Regions from separate parts of the Burkholderia sp. IDO3 genome, predicted to be linked through region 1. Evidence: predicted binding sites of a transcription regulator. Region 1 holds the regulator's gene; the other holds the start of a gene.

Region 1 (5,631 bases):
TGTTTTCGTACTCGGCGCCGCGCACGAACAGTTCGATCTGCGCGAGCGTCTGGTTCGCGAACGAGTTCGACATCACGAACGACGGGTGGCCGGTCGCGCAGCCGAGGTTCACCAGGCGGCCTTCGGCCAGCAGGATCACGCGCTTGCCGTCCGGGAAGATGATGTGGTCGACCTGCGGCTTGATGTTTTCCCACTGGTACTGGCGGGTCGACGCGACGTCGATTTCCGAGTCGAAGTGGCCGATGTTGCAGACGATCGCGTTGTGGCGCATCGCCTTCATGTGATCGTGGCCGATCACGTGGAAGTTGCCGGTCGCCGTCACGAAGATGTCGGCCTTGTCGGCCGCGTATTCCATCGTCACGACGCGGTAGCCTTCCATCGCCGCCTGCAGCGCGCAGATCGGATCGATTTCGGTGACCCACACGGTCGCGCCGAGGCCGCGCAGCGATTGCGCGCAGCCCTTGCCCACGTCGCCGTAGCCCGCGACGACCGCGACCTTGCCCGCGATCATCACGTCGGTCGCGCGCTTGATGCCGTCGACGAGCGATTCACGGCAGCCGTACAGGTTGTCGAACTTCGACTTGGTGACCGAGTCGTTCACGTTGAACGCCGGGAACGGCAGGCGGCCGTCCTTTTCCATCTGGTACAGGCGGTGCACGCCGGTCGTGGTTTCCTCGGTTACGCCCTTGATGTGCGCGAGACGCGTCGAGTACCAGGTCGGGTCGGCGTCGAGGTGCGTCGCGATCGACTTGTACAGCGCGACTTCTTCCTCGTTGGTCGGCTTCGCGATCACCGAACGGTCCTTCTCGGCCTTCGAGCCGAGGATCAGCAGCAGCGTTGCGTCGCCGCCGTCGTCCAGGATCATGTTCGCGAATTCGCCGTTCGGCCATTCGAAGATGCGGTGCGAGAACTCCCAGTATTCGTCGAGCGACTCGCCCTTGAACGCGAACACCGGCGTGCCCGATTCGACGATCGCGGCAGCCGCGTGGTCCTGCGTCGAGAAGATGTTGCACGACGCCCAGCGGACATCGGCGCCGAGCGCCTTCAGCGTCTCGATCAGCACGCCGGTCTGGATCGTCATGTGCAGCGAGCCCGCGATGCGCGCGCCCTTCAGCGGCTGCTGCGCCTTGTATTCGTCGCGGATCTGCACGAGGCCCGGCATTTCGGTCTCGGCGATGTTCAGTTCCTTGCGGCCCCAGCCGGCAAGCGCCATGTCGGCGACGACGTAATCCTTGGAAGCCTGGGAATCGATAATGGCGTTCATCACGCCCTCCTTTCTAAAAAGTTTCTAGATTGGTGACGTGAGCGCCGTTCAGGAAGCGGGGCCGGCGCGCATCCAACATCTCGCCGCACGGCTGCTTGGTGAAGCTCTCCGAGCCTGGCGGACGCAGAAGGTCCGTCGCAACGCTCCTCGGAAAACGGGAGGGATTGTAGCAAATCGGCGCGAGAATTGCGCGGCACGCGCGGCGTCGGCGCGCGTGGGCACAATGAAAGGGTCAGGTTTCCGCGCCGACCCACGCCTGTTCGCGCAACCGCGCGCGCAGCCGCGCAACGGCCTGGCTGTGCAGCTGGCACACGCGCGACTCGCTGACTTCGAGCACCGCGCCGATCTCGCGCAGGTTCAGCCCGCGCTCGTAATACAGCGACATCAGCAGCTTCTCGCGCTCGGGCAGCCGCTCGATCGCGTCGACGAGCGCATCGCGCAGATGGTCGTCGAGCAGCGCCGACAGCGGATCGGCGTGATCGACGCGATAGCGGTCGAGGAACGGCTCGTCGTCGGCCGCGCGGTCGAAATCCTCGTAGTAGATGAGCTGGCTGCCGTGCAGGTCCTGCAGCATCCCCTGGTATTCGTCGAGCGGCATCTTCAGGTGCTGCGCGATCTCGGCCTCGCTCGCCGAGCGGCCGAGCTGCTGCTCGACCTGGTGCACCGCGTGCTCGACCTCGCGCGACGTCTTGCGCAGGCTGCGCGGCAGCCAGTCGTTGCTGCGCAGCTCGTCGAGCATCGCGCCGCGAATGCGCTGCGTCGCATAGGTCTCGAACTGCGCGCCCTGGTCTTCCTTGTAGCGGCCGGCCGCATCCATCAGGCCGATCATGCCGGCCTGGATCAGGTCGTCGAGATCGACGCTCGCCGGCATCTTCGCGACGAGCTGCAACCCCAGGCGCCGCACGAGCGGCGCGTATTGCGCGAGCACGTCGGCCTGGGTCATCTTTCCTTGAGCGTTGTACATCATGGCTCTCTCCTTCGCTCACGCGGCGTGGGCCGCACTCGCCTCGTACGACGGCTTGCCGCCCGCGTGGACGGCGCGGCCCGCCCCCGAACGCGGGCGCATCGGCCAGTACAGCAAGTCGGCGGCAATCTGCCGGTAGTCGCGCGCGGCCGCCGACGACGGGAACGCGTCGACCGCGGTGTGCATCAGTTCGCGCGCCCGCTCGACGAGCGGGTCGGCGCTCACGCAGCCGGCATCCGCGATCGACACCGTCAGGTAGCGGTTCGCGACGCCCGCCAGGTTGTCGAAGGCGGTCTTCGCGTCCGCGTGGTTGCCGACGTGGTTGGTCAGCACGCGGAACTGCGCGAGCGCTTGCGCGAAGTGCAGGCGCTTCATGCACGCGTAGGCTTCGGTGATCGCCTTCGCGGAAACCCGCGTGACGATCAGCACGTCGTGCGCCTCGCGCGCGAGCGCCGAGAGCGCGCCGTCGGCGCCGGGCCGCGCATCGACCAGCACGATGTCGGCCTGGCCGTCGATGAAGTCGCTCAACTGCGCATCGCTGTAGCCGCCCTGCCCGGCCGCGCACAGGCCGAAGCCGGCGGCCACCCGCGTGCGTTCGCCGTCGCGCAGCCGTGCGCCCGCGAGCGTCGCGGTGGCCGAACGCGCGCCGGCGCGCTCGTCGACGACGAGCACGTCCTTGCCGAGCGCGGCCAGCGCCGCCGCGAGGTTCACGACGGTGGTGGTGCAGCCGACGCCCGCCGGGCCGCCCGTCACCGCGACGACGCGCGACGCGCGTCCGGCCAGCAGGCGGCGCAGCCCTTCGGCCTGGTCGATGATCCGTTTATCCAAATCGCACCTCGTGCAGTTCGGCGGTGGAACGTACGGTCAGTGCGGAAAGCAGCGTCGGCATGTCCTCGTCCTGCGGCACGAAGGGCGAGCCGTCGCGCGGCACACAGAACGCGCTTTTCAGCAGGAAGCGGGTCGTCGCGACATACAGGTTCTCCGGCACCTTCTGGCCGGTCGACACGTAGTGAACGGGCAGCTTGTAGCGGATCACCGTGTCGAGCACGCCGCCCAGGTGCGTCGCCTCGTCGAGCTTGGTCAGGATGCAGCCGGCGAGGCCCGGAGATGCCGCCTGCGGATGCTCGCCCGCGCTGCGGTACGCCTGGACGACTTCGTTGAGCGTGTCGCCGTGGCTCGTCGCGTTGAGCAGCAGCAGGCGCTGCACCGGCGCGTTCGCGCCGTGCAGCATCGCGATCTGGTCGGACAGCGCGCGATCGCGCTGGCTCATGCCGATCGTGTCGATCAGCACGATGTGCTTGTTGCGCAGTTCGGACAGCGCGAGCGCGAGATCGCCCGCATCCTTCACCGCGTGCACCGGCACGCCGAGGATCTTGCCGAAGATGCGCAGTTGCTCGTGACCGCCGATCCGGTAGCTGTCGGTGGTCAGCAGCGCGACCTTGCTCGCGCCGAAGCGCATCACGCAGCGCGCGGCGAGCTTCGCGGTGGTGGTCGTCTTGCCGACGCCGGTCGGCCCCATCAGCGCGAACACGCCGCCGCGCTCCATCAGCGCATCCTCGCTGTCGAGCACCGGCAGGTTCGCCGCGAGCACCGACTGCGCCCATTCGAGAGCCTGCTCGAAGGTCTGCGTGCCGTCGCCCGGCGGCAGGTTGTCGACCAGCATCCGCACGAGCTGCGCGGAGAAGCCGGCCGCGAACAGGTGCTTGGTCAGCGCGCCGTGCACCGGGCTGCGGCGCTGGCGATCGTGCCACATCAGGCTGTCGAACTGCTCCTGCATCATCCCGCGCATCGCGCCGAGCTCGTGCATCACCGTGTCGTTGACGACGCTTTCGATACGCGACTTCACGGCGTCGGCGACCACGGCGGCCGCGTCGGCGGACAGGCGCGCGCGCTCGGCCGGCTTCGCGGCGTCCGCGTCGTTCGCACGGGCGGCGGCGGTGTCGTTCGTACGGGCGGTGGCCGCGGTCGCGGCCGGCATCCGGCGTTCGGCGTCGCGCACGATGTCGCGCGCCCAGCCGGCCGGCGCCGCGTCCTGCGGTGCGGGGGCCGGCGCTTGCGGCGCGGCGGGTGCCGCGTGGGTACGGATCATCAGCGCGTCGCGCTGCTGCGTCAGGCGCTTCGCATGCTCGACGAGCCACGGCGCGGGTTCGGAGGGCGTCGCGGGCGCGGTGGCTGCGGACGCCGACGCGGCGCGCGACGGCGACAGCTCGGCCGGCGCATTCGTGTCGGCGTCGAACGCGGCCGGCTCCGCCGCTTCGGCGCTGGCGCCGAACACCGACGAGAACACGTCCGGCAGGCCGCCGGCGCCGGCGGCATACGGATTGCCGGCCGGACGTGCGGGCGCGGCGCCCGGGCGCGACACGATGCCCGGCACCGCGGCGGCCGGCACGGACTCCGGCCGCGGCGCGCTCGCGCGCGGGCGGACGGCAGCCGACGGCGCGACCGCGGCGAGGTCCGAATCGGCGAGTGCAACGATTTCGACGCTACCGTCATCGAGCGTGCGGTTCGACAGCACGACGGCGTCGGCGCCGAGTGCTTCGCGCACGAGGCGAAGCGCGTCGCGGCTGGTCGCGCCGGTGAATTTGCGAATGTTCAAGCGGGACCCCCGATGACGTTAACGACTTTGATCGTGCGTGTATCCGGCACTTCGGCGTACGACAGCACTTTCAATTGCGGCAGGCTGCGGCGCAGGAAACGCGCGAGCATCGCGCGCAACGCGTGCTGCACGAGCAGCACGGGCGGCAGCCCGAGATTCTGTTGACGCAGCATCGCTTGCTGCGTGCCGGTCAGAAGGTTGTGCGCAAGGCCCGGCTCGAGGCCCGGATTTGCGCCGGTGGCGAGCGCCTGCGACAGCACGCGCTCGAGATTCGAATCGAGACCCATCACCTGCATCTCGCCCGCGCCCGGATACCACTGCTGCGTGATCGCCCGGCCGAGCGACAGCCGTACCGCGGCGGTGATCTCGTACGCGTCGCCGCGGCCCGCGTGTTCGGACACGGATTCGAGGATCGTGCGCATGTCGCGGATCGGCACGCCTTCGTCGAGCAGGTTCTGCAGCACTTTCTGCAGCGTCGTGAGCGAGATCGTCTTCGGCACGAGATCCTCGACGAGCGACGGCGCGTCCTTGCCGGTGCGCTCGACGAGCGCCTGCACTTCCTGGCGGCCGAGCAGTTCGGCCGCATGCTGGACGACCAGATGGTTCAGGTGCGTCGCGACCACCGTGCTCGCATCGACCACCGTGTAGCCGTACACCTGCGCCTGCTCGCGCATCGCGACGTCGATCCACACGGCCGGCAGCCCGAACGCCGGATCCTGCGTGAGCGCGCCCGGCAGCGCGGCCGTCACCTGGCCCGGGTTGATCGCGAGCCACTGGCCGGGGAACACCTCGCCGGTACCGATCTCG
Region 2 (5,631 bases), 380 kb from region 1:
CCAGCGCGTGCCGATCGCCTGCACCAGCGCGCCGAGCGCAACGTACACGACGCCGCACGCGATGATTCCGCCGAGCGCGACCGGGATATTCGGATTCGGCCCGCTGCCGCCGTAGCCGGTCACCGCGATCACCAGGCCGATGAACGCGAAGCTCGAGCCGAGGTAGCTCGGCACGCGGCCGCCGACCAGCACGAAGAACAGCAGCGTGCCGATGCCCGACATGAAGATGCACAGGTTCGGGTCGAAGCCCATCAGCAGCGGCGCGAGCACGGTCGAGCCGAACATCGCGACGACGTGCTGCACGCCCATCGCGATCATCTGCGGCCACGCCAGGCGCTCGTCGGGGCCGACCACGCGCGAGGCCGCGCCGGTCGATTGCACCCGCCAGCGCGGGAAGTAGGAATCGGACATGGGGAAAAGGGCTCCTGTCGGTCGCCGGCTGCGGACGGTGCGCCGGTCTGGAATCTGGCGCGAGTTTACGGAGCGGAAATGGGGCTGGCAAGCGCGAACCGTCGACGCAACGGTCATGCCTGCCGGAGAGCGCATGACGGAGCCGCGGGCTCGCACCGGTGGCCGACGGCGGCCGGCCGATGCGCCGCGCGATGTAAGCGAACGCTCACATCGCGACGGTCATCGCGGGCATCACGAATTGATGTACTGGAACAGCGACAGGTTCTGCAGCTGCGCGTAGGCCTTTTGCGCGCCCGACAGCGCGTTCTGCATCTGCAGGAACTGGCTGATCGTCGACACCATGTTGGTGCTCGTCAGATCCGACAGGTCGTTGGTGACCTGCAGCGAATTGTTCTGGTTCACCGCCTGCATCGCCTGGATTTCCTGCTCGCGGCCGCCGACCGACGCCTGCACGGTGAGGATGTTCGTCATCGTGTTGTTCAGCTTCGTCGTGCCGGTCGTCATCGTGTTCGCGAGCGCGGCCGCAGCGGACGTATTGCTGCCGACCGGCGTCTTCAGCGCGGCGATCATCGTGTCGAGCGTCGCGAACACGTCGGTGCCGGCCTGCGGCGCGGGCGTAACCGTGAACGTGTCGCCCGCGGCCGGCGTACCCGACACCGGCACCGTCAGGCCGTTGCCGAGCGCGATCGCACCGCCTTCCGAATACGGCTGCGGCTGGGTCTCGCTCGACGGCCCGATCGTGCTGTCGGTCACCGTATAGGTCGGCGCATCCGCCGTGCCGCCGAACGTGATCGTAAACGCGTGGCCGTTGGTCGCCGCCGCCGGGTTCGTGATCGACACCGCGCCGATCGTGCCGGTGCCGGTATTGCCCGTGCCCGTCGCGCCCGTGCCGGCGGCCGGCACCGGCTGGCTGCCGAGCATCGGCACCGACATGAACACGCTGGCCCCGCTGTCGCCCTGCGAAATCGAGCGCGTATCGGCGATCTGCACGTCGCGCGTGCCGCTGTCGCCGCTGTACACCGCGCCGCCGCCCGCCGCGTTCGAGAACGGCGCCGACGTCGACTGCGTGCCCGCGAACAGATAGTTGCCCGCGCCGTCCGCGGTATTCGCGAGCGTCATCAGCTGGTCGCGATAGCCCTGCAGCTGGGTCCCGAGCGCCGCCCGGTCGCTGTCGGACAGCGAGCCGTCGCCGGCCTGCATGACGATCGTATGCATACTGTTCAGCAGGTTGTTCACGCTCGTCAGCGTCTGGTCTTCCTTCTGGAGCGACGACAGCGCGACGTTCTGGTTGGTGGCGTACTGCGACAGCGTCGCCGAGCTCATCGACAGCTGCACCGCCTGCGCGGCGCCGAGCGGGTTGTCGGCGGGCGTGGACAGGCTCACGCCGCTCGAAATCTGCTGGTACAGCTGCGCGAGCTGCGCCTGCTGGTCGCTCATCTGCGCGACGTTGAGCTGGTAAAACTGGGAAGTGGAAATCCGCATCGCTTCGATCCCCGGAATCAGTTGAACAGGCCGAGCACGGTCTGGAACAGCGTCGCGGCCGTCTGGATGACCTTCGCGTTGGCCTGGTAGAGCTGCTGGTACTGCATCAGGTTCGCCGCTTCCTCGTTCTGGTTCACGCCCGACACCGCCTGCTGCGCGGTCGTGATCTGGCCGACGAGCGACGTCTGCGCGGCGCTCGACGACTTCAGCTGGCTCGCCGAGTTGCCGATGCCGTTCACGTAGCCGGCATACGCGCCGGTCAGCGTGGTCGAGCCGTTGCCGAACGACTTCGCGCTGACGATCTGCGACAGCGCGAGCGCGTTGGAACCGTCGTTCGTGCCGCCCGCGTAAGGCCCGATCTTGAACGAATCGCCGTCCGCCGGCGTGCCCGCCAGCGACACGGTCACGCCGTTCATCGCGCCCTGCGCGGTGCCCGACATCGTCAGCGTCGCGCCCACGGACGGATCGTACGGCACCTGCGTCGTGCCGTCGGTAATCTCCACCGTCTGCGGCGGCGTGCTCCCGATCGTCACCGTGGTGCCGGCCGGGAAACCCGACAGCGACTGGCTCGCCGCGTCGTAGGTCAGCGTGGTCGACGGCACCTGGTAGCCGGCGCTCACCCCGCCCTGCGTGATGGTGGCGCTGCCCGAGTTCGTCGTGGCGGCCGATGCCACCACCGGCGACGCGGCCGCGATCGCCGAGCCGCTCGACGTCGCGAGGGCGAAGCCGTCCAGCGCGCCGCGCGTCGGCAGCACGGTGAACTGGTCGCCGGCATTCATCTGCGTGCCAGCCGCGAACGAGAAGTCCAGGCCGCCGATCGAGGCCGGCATCGACGTCGACTGGCCGACCACCGTGCCGCTCGCGCGATCGGTCAGCGTGTAGTTCGTGCCGTCGTACGACAGCGTGTAGTCGCTCGTGGTCGGCTGCGACGCATTGGTGAACGACACGCTCGGCGACGCATTGCCCGTATTGCCCTGGTTCGCGTAGACGGCCGGATCCGGGATCGTGAACAGCTTGCCGCCCGGCATGCCCGACAGGTCGACGCCGAGCGCATTCTGCCCGTTGACCTGCGCGGCGAAGCTGGTCGCGATCGCGCCGAGCTGCGCCTGCGCCGGGTCGAGCGTCTGGTTGCGGAACGCGAGCAGGCCGCCGAGCGTGCCGCCCGACAGCGACGAATCGGGCAGCGTCTGGTTCGGGCCCTGCGGATTCGCGCCGGCGATGCCCTGCGACACGACGGTCAGCTCGCTCGGATCGGACGACGACGCCACGGTCGCGAGCTGGTAGCTCTTGTCGGCGACGACGAGCGGCTGGCCGCCCGCGAGGAATACGCTGTAGCCGCTGTCGTTGCGCACCACCTGCACGCCGGCGAGGCTCGACAGGTTCGACAGCGCGAGATCGCGCTGGTCCATCAACTGGTTCGGCGGCTGCCCCTGGCTGTTCGCGGCCGTGATCTGCTGGTTCAGCTGCGCGATCTGCGCGGTGTACGTGTTGATCTGCGACACCGTGCTGGTGAGCTGCGTATTCACGCTCTGGCGCAGCGCGTCGTACTGCTGGCCGGCCGCCGTGATCTGGTCGGCCAGCGTCTGCGCGTTGCTCATCGCGGTCTGCCGCACCGACGGATCGGACGCATTGTTCGCGACGCCCTGCAGCCCGGTGAAATAGTTGGTGATCGCGGTCGAGATCCCGGCCGTCGGGCTGCCGACGTAGTTGTTCAGCTGCGCGACGAGCGAATACCAGGTCGACAGCGCGCCGCTTTGCGACTGTGCGCTGTTCAGCTGGTCGTTCAGGTACTGGCTGTACTGCCGCTGCACGGTGACGGTGTTCACGCCCTGCGGCAGGTAGCCGCTCGACGTGTACTGGCCGCTCGCCTCGGCATACACCGGGCGCTCGACCGAATAGCCCGGCGTCGCGGCGTTGCTGATGTTCTGGCCGGTCGTCGTGAGGCCCCAGAGTGCGGCATTCAGGCCGCTGACGCCGAGGTTCAAGAGAGAGTTGGACATGCGCGATCCTGATGGGCCGGCCGGGCTGCGGCCGCCGGGTTGCGTGACTCCCGGTATAACGGCCGCCGAGCGGAAAAATTGAGGAAAAAATGCACGCGCGACGCGCGGGCGCGCATCGCGTTCGGGGAGACGGGCGGGCCCTGGCGGCGCCCGGCGTGAAAGCGGCCCGCGCGGGGGCCGGCAGCGCGCGTCAGGCCCGCGCGAGCGAGCGGCGCTTCATTTCGAGCTGCGTGATCAGGCGCTGCAGCGTGTTCTCCGCGCTGCCCGGCAACGACATGAAGCGAAACCCGAGCTGGTAGCGCCGCGAGCCGTTCGGCATCTGGGTCGAACGCTGCGACACGAGGCACAGGTCGAGCGACAGCTTGCCGTGGCCGGTCAATTCGAGCTCGACCTCCGGCAGCAGCGTGCCGACCTCGAGCGCCTCGACGCGCTCGTCGGCCGTGCGCAGGCCGACGCCGCCGAGCGACAGGTTGTGCACCTCGAACACGAAGCCCTCGCCGTCCGGCAGCTTGCCGCGGCACAGGAACGGATCGATCACCGGCGCATCGACGCGAAAATATTCGCGGCGCTGGATGCACATGAGCACGTCGGGGAAATCGGCGACGAACGCGGGCAGCCCCTCGTAGCGCGTCTCGCGCGGCGTACCCGTGGTGAATTCGACGCGCACGCCGTCCGGCGCGGCCGAGAACGTGCAGTGCGACGCGGCGAGAATGCCGGCGTTCTGCTCGGACAGCGCGCCCCAGTCGAACGTGAACGTGCGCGCGCCGACGTCGACTTCGAGCAGGCGCGTGACAAGCTGGCCGCCCGGGTACTGGACGGTCAGGAAATCGCCCCGGTTCACGAGGTTGCGCAGCTGCACGCCGATCTCCAGCGGATTGCGGCGGGCGTAATCGGGCCCGGAGTGGCCCGCATCCTGACTCGGAGCGGACGACGTTTCGATATTCATGGCTAGCCGGTTTTCTTGTCATGGGCGCCCGGGGCAACCGGTGCGCAGTAAAACCGGGCCAGAACATGGGCCCGGTTGCTGGTCTCACACACTTAGCGGCAGTGCTCACCGAAAGTTTAGATCGAATTGCGGCATTTTTTTCGCGCAAACGTTGAAACCGCGCGCGGCGGGAGCCGGGCGCGGTCCGAAAGACCGCGAGCGGGCGGCAGGCCGGTTCCGGGCCCGCCGCGCCCGCTCAGCCGATCTGCTGCATGATCGAGATCAGTTTCTTCGCGTAATTCGGGTCGGTCGCATAACCGGCTTTCTGCAGCCCGTGCGCGAAACCCTCGACGCTGCGGCTCGCGCTCAGCACGCCCGCATAGCGCGGATTGTTCTTCAACAGGTTCGCGTAGTCGGTCATCGCGTGCTCGTACGAATCATACGCGCGGAACTTCGCGACGACGCGGCGCGGCGCGCCGTTCACGTATTCGGTCGTCAGCGCCGACACCGTGCGGCCCGTCCAGCCCTTGTTCGCCTTGATGCCGAACACGTTGTAGCTGGTCGAGCCGTCGCTCGCGCGGATCTCGCGCTTGCCCCAGCCCGATTCGAGCGCGGCCTGGCCGACGATGAAGCGCGCCGGGATGCCGGTGGTCGCGCTCGCCGCCTGCGCCGGCCCGGCGAGCCGGTCGACGAATGCGTCGGCGTTCTGCACACCGCTCGCACCTTTCAGCGGCGGCGTCAGCGCGCTGCCGGCCGAGTAGCCGCGCGCGCCGGCGAGCGCGCCGTTGTTCGCCGCGTTCGCGTAGGCCCGGG

The links. Region 1 encodes FliA, which starts transcription of late flagellar genes. Its sites were predicted from a motif close to CTAAAGTTTNNNNNNNNNNNGCCGNTA; they were not measured.
Region 2: a site for FliA is predicted at 3,950-3,976, ahead of flgK (flagellar hook-associated protein FlgK). Genes of this name have one in related genera too.

Annotation. Positions count from the first base shown of each region.
Region 1 covers NZ_CP028963.1:206,051-211,681, reverse strand. Annotated here, with positions in the region: gene ahcY (adenosylhomocysteinase) at 1-1,264, opposite strand, end outside; S-adenosyl-L-homocysteine riboswitch at 1,297-1,419, opposite strand; gene DCN14_RS15360 (RNA polymerase sigma factor FliA) at 1,497-2,231, opposite strand; gene DCN14_RS15355 (AAA family ATPase) at 2,247-3,056, opposite strand; gene flhF (flagellar biosynthesis protein FlhF) at 3,049-4,824, opposite strand; gene flhA (flagellar biosynthesis protein FlhA) at 4,821-5,631, opposite strand, start outside.
Region 2 covers NZ_CP028963.1:3,414,796-3,420,426, forward strand. Annotated here, with positions in the region: gene DCN14_RS30725 (solute carrier family 23 protein) at 1-411, opposite strand, end outside; gene flgL (flagellar hook-associated protein FlgL) at 643-1,893, opposite strand; gene flgK (flagellar hook-associated protein FlgK) at 1,911-3,893, opposite strand; gene DCN14_RS30740 (flagellar brake protein) at 4,084-4,839, opposite strand; gene flgJ (flagellar assembly peptidoglycan hydrolase FlgJ) at 5,075-5,631, opposite strand, start outside.